3 regions of the Cupriavidus sp. FW306-1B-F12B genome follow, and region 3 is predicted to be linked to each of the others. Evidence: predicted binding sites of a transcription regulator. Region 3 holds the regulator's gene; each other region holds the start of a gene.

Region 1 (3,259 bases), on a different contig from region 3:
GTCGCTGCATCGGATCCGAGTCGCGCCGCTCGCCTCGTGCGAGCCACGCGGCGACCAGTGCATAGACCGCAGCCAGGCCAACATGCAGCACGCCGGTGCGCGATCCGGACAGCACGATGCCGCTTTCCAGCAGGGCCACGGCGGCGAGCCACATCGGGAAACGCAGGCGGCCGCGCGAGGCCAGCCACATTGACGCCACCAACGCCAGGCCCTCAACGGTGGCCTGGTGGTTGGGCTGGTTCAGGTTGCCCCAGAGGCGGCGGTTGCTGTCGTAAAAGTAGCTGGAGACGAGGCCGAAGGCACGGGGTTCGAGATGGAACAACTGCACCCATTGCGTGAGGGTACCCAGCAGGCCGGCGATGAGGAAGGCGGTGGCGAGAGTGTCGCCGATGTTCTGAGTGGATGCCGCAGACGTGCCTCGGTACGACCATGCGGCGCATGTCACCGCTGCGCCCAGGAACAGCGTGAGGATGGTGGTGAGGCGGCTACCGGTGATGTCGTGATGGCCAGTGGCGCCCAAGACAAGTCCGACGGCGACCAGCCAGAGAAACAGCAGTGTCACCCACGGCAGCGACACTCCAGGCGATGCCACGGGGCGGCGACCCGCATGGATAGCGAGGACGGCGAGCGCGCAGAGCGCGGCGGTCCATTCGCCGTAGAACGTCGCCAGCGGCAGCGTGTGCCGGGAGATTAGCAGCGGGACGAAGATTGCTGCGAAAAGGGCGGCCGACGGTAGGAAGGTCCTGGACGGCAGCATTAGCGCGGCTGTTTAGGGAAAAGGCGCATGATAGCTTGCAGGGTGAACAAAGAAAAAGCGCCCGAAGGCGCTTTCCATACAACCTACGTCAATCCTGTCGTTACGGGCGGCAGTTTCCCGGACGCAGGTTGTTCGGCAGGGTGCCGCCGAGGGAGCAGCTCCACTGGTTGGGCCAAGTTGCTCCAGCGGCCACGTCTAGGGCCATCGCTGCGCCAGCGGCGTCCACGGGAGTGAACAAGAGCGTCGGTGCGGCCGCCGTTCCCATAACAGCCTGATTGTAAGTGATGGTGATCACGCCTGTATCTGCGATAGCGACGCTGTTAACACTCGGCGTCGCGGCCGGCGCGACCCAACCGGTGGCGGCGATCATGGCGCCAATCCCGCGCGACTGGAAAGTTTCTGTAACCGCCGTCTTCGCCGAGGAAGCCAGTGCAATGCCTTCAGAGACGCGTGCGCGTCGCGTGTAATCCTGATACTGCGGAATTGCAATGGCCGCCAGGATACCAACGATCGCCACCACGATCATCAGTTCGATCAGCGTAAAGCCCTTCTGGACACGACGGCCCAGTTTCTTCAGTTGTACCCGTTGCATGATTTGACCCCTCGAAGAGATTTTGGTTAAGCGTTGCACGTCTTCGGTTTCGTGACGCGGGGACTATTGAGCAGTAAGCGTGCCAGCGGCATCCCCCATCCGTAGGGGGTGAAAAGCGACAAATTTCGTCACCCATCAGGGGTATGCATGCCGTATGCGCCAGAATTTGTCACTTGCACCCCCCTACCACCGCGCAAACCGACAAAATGTGCGATCACTCACATGAGTTAGTTGGCCAAGGCACCGACGACCGCCTTGCCGGCGCACCAATGAAAAAGGGCGGCCCGCTGGCCGCCCTTCTCGCCTGGGCGGAACCTCGTCAGGCGGCCTGCGCCGACCGGCGGCTCAGCAGCTTGCCCATGATCACCACCAGGATCGCGCCGGCGGCGCCGAATACCAGGTGGGCATGCGGCACGTGGACTTCGAACCAGGCGGCGTCGACCGGGTCGCTGACCAGCATTTCACCGGCCAGGTAGCCCAGCAGCGCGGCGCCCAGCACGATGATGACCGGGAAGCGCTCCATGACCTTGAGCAGCAGCGTGCTGCCGAACACGATCAGCGGGATCGACAGGCCCAGGCCGATGATCAGCAGCATCAGCTGGCTGCCCTCGGGGCCCTTCTGCGCGGCGGCGGCCACGGCCACCACATTGTCGAGCGACATCACCAGGTCCGCGATCAGGATGGTGCGGATGGCGGCCCAGATATTGTCCTTGCCGTCGTGGCCTTCCTCGTCGTCATCGCCGGTCAGCAGTTGCACGCCGATGTAGACCAGCAGCACGGCGCCGACGATCTTCAGGTACGGCAGGCTCAGCAGCTTGACCGCGGCCACGGTCAGCACCACGCGCATGATGATGGCGGCGGCGCTGCCCCAGAAGATGGCTTTCTTCTGCTGGGCGGGCGGCAGGTTGCGCGAGGCGAGCGCGATCACCACCGCGTTGTCGCCGGACAGGACGATATTGGTCAGGATGATCGATCCCAACGCAATCCAGAATGTGGTGGAAGACAGCAGTTCCACGAGAGGGCTCCTCGAATTTTATAGGTGGCACACCCGTCATCTGACGGGATTTCGGATGTCTCGAAACACGGACATGACTGTTTACCGCACGAACCTTTCGATTAGATTTCAATCTTGTAATGTTTCGTGCCGGAAGCCACGCCGAGCCGTCCTCCAGAACGACAATGCCCCCGCACGGGCGGGGGCATTGTCTGGTTCTTCATCCCCGCGCTAGCGGGAATGAGGAGGTACAACTTACAGCATTGCCTTCAGCAGGCGGCCCATCTCCGACGGGTTCTTGGTCACCTTGATACCGCAGGCTTCCATGATTTCCAGCTTGGCCTGGGCGGTATCGGCACCGCCCGAGATCAGCGCGCCGGCGTGGCCCATGCGCTTGCCCGGAGGCGCGGTCACGCCAGCGATGAAGCCAACCACCGGCTTCTTCATGTTTTCCTTGATCCAGTAAGCCGCGTTAGCTTCGTCCGGACCGCCGATCTCACCGATCATGACCACGGCGTCCGTTTCCGGATCGTCGTTGAACATCTTCATCACGTCGATGTGCTTCAGGCCGTTGATGGGGTCGCCACCGATGCCGACAGCCGACGACTGGCCCAGGCCCAGCGCGGTCAGCTGGCCCACGGCTTCGTACGTCAGCGTGCCCGAGCGCGACACCACGCCGATGCGGCCTTTCTTGTGGATATGGCCCGGCATGATGCCGATCTTGATTTCGTCCGGCGTGATCAGGCCCGGGCAGTTCGGTCCCAGCAGCAGGGTCTTCTTGTTCTCGCGGCGCATGCGGTCCTTGACTTCCATCATGTCGCGCACGGGGATGCCTTCGGTGATGCAGACCACCAGGTCCAGGTCGGCCTCAACGGCTTCCCAGATCGCGGCAGCGGCGCCTGCGGGCGGCACGTAG
Region 2 (3,259 bases), on a different contig from region 3:
CCCATGCGCTGCAGCCAGGCCTCGAACTCCGGCGCGGGGCGCAGCCCCAGCACCTCGCGCAGGTACAGCGCATCGTGGAACGAGGTGCTCTGGTAGTTCAGCATGATGTCGTCGGCGCCGGGCACGCCCATGATGAAATTGATGCCGGCCACGCCGAACAGCGTCAGCAGCGTGTCCATGTCGTCCTGGTCGGCCTCGGCATGGTTGGTGTAGCAGACGTCGCAGCCCATCGGCACCCCCATCAGCTTGCCGCAGAAGTGGTCTTCCAGACCGGCGCGAATGATCTGCTTGCCGTCGTACAGGTATTCGGGACCGATAAAGCCCACCACCGTATTGACCAGCAGCGGCGCGAACGCGCGCGCCACCGCGTAGGCGCGCGCCTCCATGGTCTGCTGGTCGACGCCGTGGTGCGCATTGGCCGACAGTGCGCTGCCCTGCCCGGTCTCGAAGTACATCAGGTTGTCGCCAACGGTGCCGCGCGCCAGCGCCTGCGCGGCGTCGTGCGCCTCGGCCAGCAGCGCCAGGCTGATGCCGAAGGCCGCGTTGGCGCGCTCGCTGCCGGCCACCGACTGGAACACCAGATCCACCGGCGCGCCCTGCCCGATCGCGCGCAGGGTATTGGTGACGTGGGTCAGCACGCAGGATTGCGTGGGGATGTCGAAGCGGCTGCGCAGCTCGTCGATCATGCGCAGCAGCGAGACGATGGCGCCCAGGTTGTCCGAAGCCGGGTTGACGCCGATGGTGGCATCGCCGCAGCCATAGAGCAGCCCGTCGATGATCGACGCGGCAATGCCCTTGGGATCGTCGGTCGGGTGGTTGGGCTGCAGCCGCACCGAGAGCCGGCCCGGCAGCCCCACCGTGCTGCGAAAGCGCGTCACCACCTGGCATTTGCGCGCCACCGCCACCAGATCCTGGTTGCGCATCAGCTTGCTGACCGCGGCGGCCATCTCCGGGGTGATGCCCGGCGCCACCCGCGCCAGCGTGGCGCTGTCGGTTTCATGCAGCAGCAGCCAGTTGCGCAGGTCGCCCACGGTAGTGGCGCCGATGGCGGCAAAGGCCGCGCCATCATGCCGGTCCAGGATCAGGCGCGTGACCTCGTCGTCCTCGTACGGCACCAGCGCCTCGGTCAGGAACTGCTTGAGCGGCACCTCAGCCAGCGCCAGCCGCGCGGCCATCCGCTCCTGCTCGCTGGCCGCGGCAACGCCCGCCAGCGCGTCGCCGGAGCGCGCCGGGCTGGCCCGGGCCAGCAGCGTGCGCAGGTCGGCAAAGACGTGGCGGTGGGTGCCGATGGTGTGGGTGTAGGCCATGCGTTCCGTTCCTGGACTCTGGGGAAAACGATGACAGCGGTGCGCCGGGCGCCTTGCCGGGCGCGATTCCCCCTAATATAGACAGCCTTTGCGTGTGCCGTGATGCCAACATCGCCTCAGCGCACACGGCCTGACTCAGGAACAACATCTGGATCGGCGAGAATTCAGAATAAATTTTGAGCAATTTGCATGCCGGAGACCTCGATGAAAGACCCCGACCCGACCACCACCCCGCGCTTGCTGCCGGCCGCGTGGTACAGCGTCGGCACCGTCGCCTACCTGCTGACCGCCCTGGCGCTGTGGACCGTGCTCCACGCCAACCTGGTGGCGGCATTGCTGTCCGGGCTGCTGCTGTACTCGCTGGTGGACGTGCTGGCGCCGCGCCTGCAGCGCCTGCACCAGCGCCACGACGCCCTGGCCGTGGCCATCCTGTCGGCGCTGATCCTGCTGGGGCTGACGCTGGCGGGCTGGCTGCTGGTGCGCTTTGTCAGTGGCGAGGGCAATACCCTGGACGGGCTGCTCAACCATGTGGCCGACATCATCGACCGCTCGCGCGGGCAGATGCCGCCGTGGCTTAGCGATGCGCTGCCCAAGGGCGTGGACGAGCTGGCCAACACGCTGATCGAGACGCTGCGCGAGCATGCCGCGATGGCGCAGAAGCTGGGCGCCGAGGTGCTGCGCACGCTGGTGCATATCCTGATCGGGCTGGTGATCGGCGCGATGGTGGCGCTGTATCGCGCGGTGGTTCGGCCCAATCGCCGTCCGCTGGCCGCGGCGCTGGTGGCGCGCGCACGCGCGCTGCAGCAGGCGTTCTCGCAGTTCATCTTCGCGCAGATCCAGATCTCCACCATCAACACCGTGCTGACGGCGATCTACCTGCTGCTGGTGCTGCCGCTCTTTGGCGTGCACCTGCCGCTGACCAAGACGCTGGTGGTGATCACCTTCGTTGCCGGGCTGCTGCCGGTGCTGGGCAACCTGATTTCCAATACCGCCATCGTGGTGGCCTCCCTGTCGGTGTCGCTGCCGATCGCGGTGGCGTCGCTGGTGTTCCTGGTGGTGATCCACAAGCTGGAGTACTTCCTGAACGCGCGCATCATCGGTGCGCGCATCCAGGCCGCGGCGTGGGAACTGCTGATGGTGATGCTGCTGATGGAAACGCTGTTCGGCATCCCGGGCGTGATCGCCGGACCGATCTTCTATGCCTACCTGAAGCGGGAACTGGCCGGCGCCGGACTGATCTGAGTGCCGCAGCCGGCTCGCCGCGGCGCTGGTAGGACCAATACCTGCTCAGGCGCCGTCCTGCTCCACCCGGCTGCGCACGAAGTCGATATGGGTCTGCATGGCGGTGCGCGCCTCTTCCGGGCGCCGCGCGCAAATCGCATCGCACAGCGTGCGGTGCTGCAGCAGCAGCAGGTCTGACGCGCCGTCGTCCTGTTCGCGCAGGCCGGTGCCATTGATGGTGATGTGCTCGCGCAGCATGCCGATCACGCTGGTATGCAGGTGCAGGAACATGGTGTTGTGCGAGGCCTGGGCAATGGCGTCGTGCAGCTGCGCATCGGCATCGGCCTCTGCCTGCTTGTCGTCGGCGGCGCGCGCGCGTTCCAGCTCGGCCATCAGGGCGCGGATCCGCTTCACGTCAGCGGCATCCGCGCGCAGCGCCGCAAAATACGCGGTCGCGCCCTCCAGCACGCGGCGGAACTCCAGGATGTCGTCGCGCAGTGCGGGGTGGTCGGCCACCAGCTGGCCCCAGGGCGAGGCAATGCCGGCGCGCAGCTGGTCGGTGGCGTAGACCCCGGCACCGCGCCGGCTCTGCAGCAGGCCGCGCGCGGCGAGGCGCTGGATCGCCTCGCGCACGGTGTTGCGCGCGACCTCGTATTGCCCGGCCAGCACCCGCTCGGCCGGCAGCCGCGTGCCGGGCGGCCAGGTGCCGTCGAGCAGCGCGGTCTCGATCC
Region 3 (3,259 bases):
CGTGGGCCTGGTGGCGCTGGACGAAGGCGATATCGTGCTCGACGGCGACCACATCAGCGGCCTGCCGATCCACGAGCGCGCGCGCATGGGGCTGTCGTACCTGCCGCAGGAAGCCTCGGTATTCCGCAAGCTCAACGTCGAAGAGAACATCCGCGCGGTGCTGGAGCTGCAGCTGGACAAGGGCAAGCCGCTGGCCAAGGCCGAGATCGAGCGCCGCCTCGATTCGCTGCTCGACGACCTGCAGATCGCGCACCTGCGCAACAACCCGGCGCTGTCGCTGTCGGGCGGCGAGCGCCGCCGCGTGGAAATCGCGCGCGCGCTGGCGTCGTCGCCGCGCTTCATCCTGCTGGACGAACCCTTCGCCGGCGTGGACCCGATCGCCGTGGGCGAGATCCAGCGCATCGTCAGCTTCCTCAAGGCGCGCAATATCGGCGTGCTGATCACCGACCACAACGTGCGCGAGACGCTCGGCATCTGCGACCACGCCTACATCATCAGCGAAGGCACGGTGCTGGCCGCGGGCCAGCCCGAGGAAATCATCGCCAATGACGCAGTGCGGCGCGTCTACCTGGGCGAGAACTTCCGCATGTGATGCAGCGGCCTGCCATGGAGCGGCAGGCCTATTCGCGGGCGCACGTGGGCCTGCCACAGCCAGCAGCGATCAGACCGCATAAGCGATAGCAATTTCCGTTCCAACAACGGAAAGATGCGCATAGAATAGGTCGCATGAAACCGTCGCTACAGCTCCGCCTTTCCCAGCATCTGGCCCTGACCCCGCAACTGCAGCAGTCGATCCGGCTGCTGCAGCTTTCCACGCTGGAACTGCAGCAAGAGGTCGAACAGGCGCTGACGGAAAACCCTCTGCTCGAACGTGAGAACGACTGGATCGAAAGCCCGCTGCGCGTTGCGGCCGACGGCTCGGTCAACCTGCAGAGCGCACCGGCGCCCGCGCCGGCAGAGCCGCAGGGCAATGGCGAGGCCCGCGCCGATGGCGCGGCTGACGACGACAGCTATGGCGACAGCGGCAACGGCGACGACTATGGCAGCGGCGACTGGAGCCTGGACGACTTTGCCCGCCGCCCCCAGGGCGACGAGGATGAAAAAACGCCGATGCAGCTGCGTGAAGCCGAGCCCACGCTGCGCGAGTACCTGATGGAACAGCTCACGCCGCTGAAGATCTCCGCGCGCGACAAGGGCCTGGCCATCTTCCTGATCGAATCACTCGACGATGATGGCTACCTGAGCGCATCGCTTGAGGAAATCTGCACGGAGTTGCCGGAAGAACTCGAGTTCGAGATCGAGGAAGTCCACGCCATCCTCACGCTGCTGCAGAGCTTCGACCCGCCCGGCGTGGGCGCGCGCAACGCCGCCGAGTGCCTGGCCCTGCAGTTGCGGCGCCTGACGCACCCGCAGCGCGAACTGGCCCTGAACATCGTGACCAACCACCTGGAGTTGCTCGCAGTACGCGACTACACGCGGCTGAAGAAGGCGCTGCAGGTCGATGAAGCGGCGCTGAAGTCCGCACACGAACTGATCCGCTCGCTGGCGCCCTACCCCGGCCATGCATACAGCCGCCCGGAGGCGGACTTCGTGGTGCCGGACGTGTTCGTGCGCAAGGGTGGCGGCGGCTGGATCGCGCAGCTCAATCCGGATGTGATGCCGAGGCTGCGCATCAATGACATGTATGCACAAATCCTGCGTGGCGCGAAGGGTGAGTCCGGCACCGCCGGGCTGCAGCAGAAGCTGCAGGAGGCGCGCTGGCTGATCAAGAACATCCAGCAGAGGTTCGACACAATCCTGCGTGTCTCGCAGGCCATTGTCGAGCGTCAAAAGAACTTTTTCAGCCACGGCGAAATCGCCATGCGCCCCTTGGTTTTGCGGGAGATTGCCGATACACTGGGTTTACACGAGTCAACCATCTCCCGGGTGACGACCAATAAATATATGGCAACGCCGATGGGTACTTTCGAACTGAAGTACTTCTTCGGCAGCCACGTGTCCACCGAAACCGGTGGCGCGGCTTCATCAACGGCCATCCGCGCCTTGATCAAGCAACTGATAGGAGCCGAAGACCCGAGGAATCCCCTTTCCGACAGTCGCATTGCCGAACTGCTGGGCGAACAAGGCTTCGTTGTCGCACGCCGCACCGTTGCCAAGTATCGCGAAGCCCTGAAGATCCCCGCAGTCAATCTCCGCAAGTCTTTGTAGCCGAGCCCACCGCCTGCCTGGTGAGGCTCTTTCAGAAGGAGAAGCGCTATGAACTTCAAGATCAGTGGACACCACCTGGACATCACGCCCCCTCTGCGTGAGTACGTGGAAACGAAGCTGGAGCGAATCGTCAGGCATTTCGATCAAGTCATTGGCGTTAGTGTGCTGCTCTCTGTCGACAACCATAAGGAAAAGGACCGGCGTCAGTACGCGGAAATCAATCTACATCTCAAGGGCAAGGACATCTTTGTCGAAGCGCATCACGAAGACCTGTATGCAGCGATCGACGCACTCGTCGACAAGCTGGACCGTCAGGTGATCCGCTACAAGGATCGCGTGCAAGGCCACGACCGCGAAGCGGTCAAGTACCAGATGGCCGCAGCGCAAATGCAGCAATGACCGTGCCCGGCAGCCCCGCAGCGGGCTGCTGAATCAGGATTGAACAGGCAAGCCGCGCCATGAAGCGCGGCTTTTTTGCGCCCTCGCGTTCCCGGTTGCCGCCGGCATGCCGCGCCCGCACTGGCGGCGCGGCCCGGCTGTGGCGCCGGAGCCAATGCTTTTCACCCGAATGAGCAAGGGTGTTCGCAAGCGCTGCGCCAAGGTGTATGCTGCGCCATACAAAGAGAGGGAATCCTGGCCGTGCCCCGCACCGGTGCACCGGCTCCCCGCCGCGGAGGCACGATTGCATCACCATGTATCGTTCTGCACCGGCTTGCCCCGTTGCGCTGCACAATGCGGGAGTAGTCGCTGCTCTATAATGGGCCGGACGCCTCCGGCCAGGCCAACGGCAGGCCGGAGCCAGCCCACTGCCCGGCGGGGCGGTCCGCCCGCTAACTGAAATCCTGCGCATCGCCCATGAATCGTTTGGCCAAATTGCTGCCACCCGGCAACATCACCCTCGACGTCAGCGTCACCAGCAAGAAGCGTGTGTTCGAGCAGGCCGGGCTCCTCTTCGAAAACAACCATGGTGTGGCGCGCGCCATCGTGACGGACAACCTGTTCGCGCGCGAGTCGCTTGGATCCACCGGCCTGGGCGCCGGCGTGGCAATCC

What was found. The regulator sigma-54, encoded in region 3, starts transcription at its own class of promoters, with help from an activator protein. The targets are predictions, from matches to a motif close to TGGCANGNAANCTGCTTT.
Region 1: AC3WLE_RS29510 (pilin) is a predicted target of sigma-54. The motif match lies at 1,417-1,434, and genes of this name have one in related genera.
Region 2: AC3WLE_RS07935 (ethanolamine ammonia-lyase subunit EutB) is a predicted target of sigma-54. The motif match lies at 1,485-1,502, and genes of this name have one in related genera.

Annotation. Positions count from the first base shown of each region.
Region 1 covers NZ_JBYSXC010000026.1:18,335-21,593, reverse strand. Annotated here, with positions in the region: gene AC3WLE_RS29515 (PglL family O-oligosaccharyltransferase) at 1-757, opposite strand, end outside; gene AC3WLE_RS29510 (pilin) at 858-1,388, opposite strand; gene AC3WLE_RS29505 (TerC family protein) at 1,669-2,364, opposite strand; gene sucD (succinate--CoA ligase subunit alpha) at 2,599-3,259, opposite strand, start outside.
Region 2 covers NZ_JBYSXC010000003.1:357,754-361,012, reverse strand. Annotated here, with positions in the region: gene AC3WLE_RS07935 (ethanolamine ammonia-lyase subunit EutB) at 1-1,307, opposite strand, end outside; gene AC3WLE_RS07930 (AI-2E family transporter) at 1,512-2,549, shown strand; gene AC3WLE_RS07925 (FadR/GntR family transcriptional regulator) at 2,595-3,259, opposite strand, start outside.
Region 3 covers NZ_JBYSXC010000009.1:61,323-64,581, reverse strand. Annotated here, with positions in the region: gene lptB (LPS export ABC transporter ATP-binding protein) at 1-592, shown strand, start outside; gene AC3WLE_RS16650 (RNA polymerase factor sigma-54) at 727-2,208, shown strand; gene hpf (ribosome hibernation-promoting factor, HPF/YfiA family) at 2,257-2,607, shown strand; gene ptsN (PTS IIA-like nitrogen regulatory protein PtsN) at 3,064-3,259, shown strand, end outside.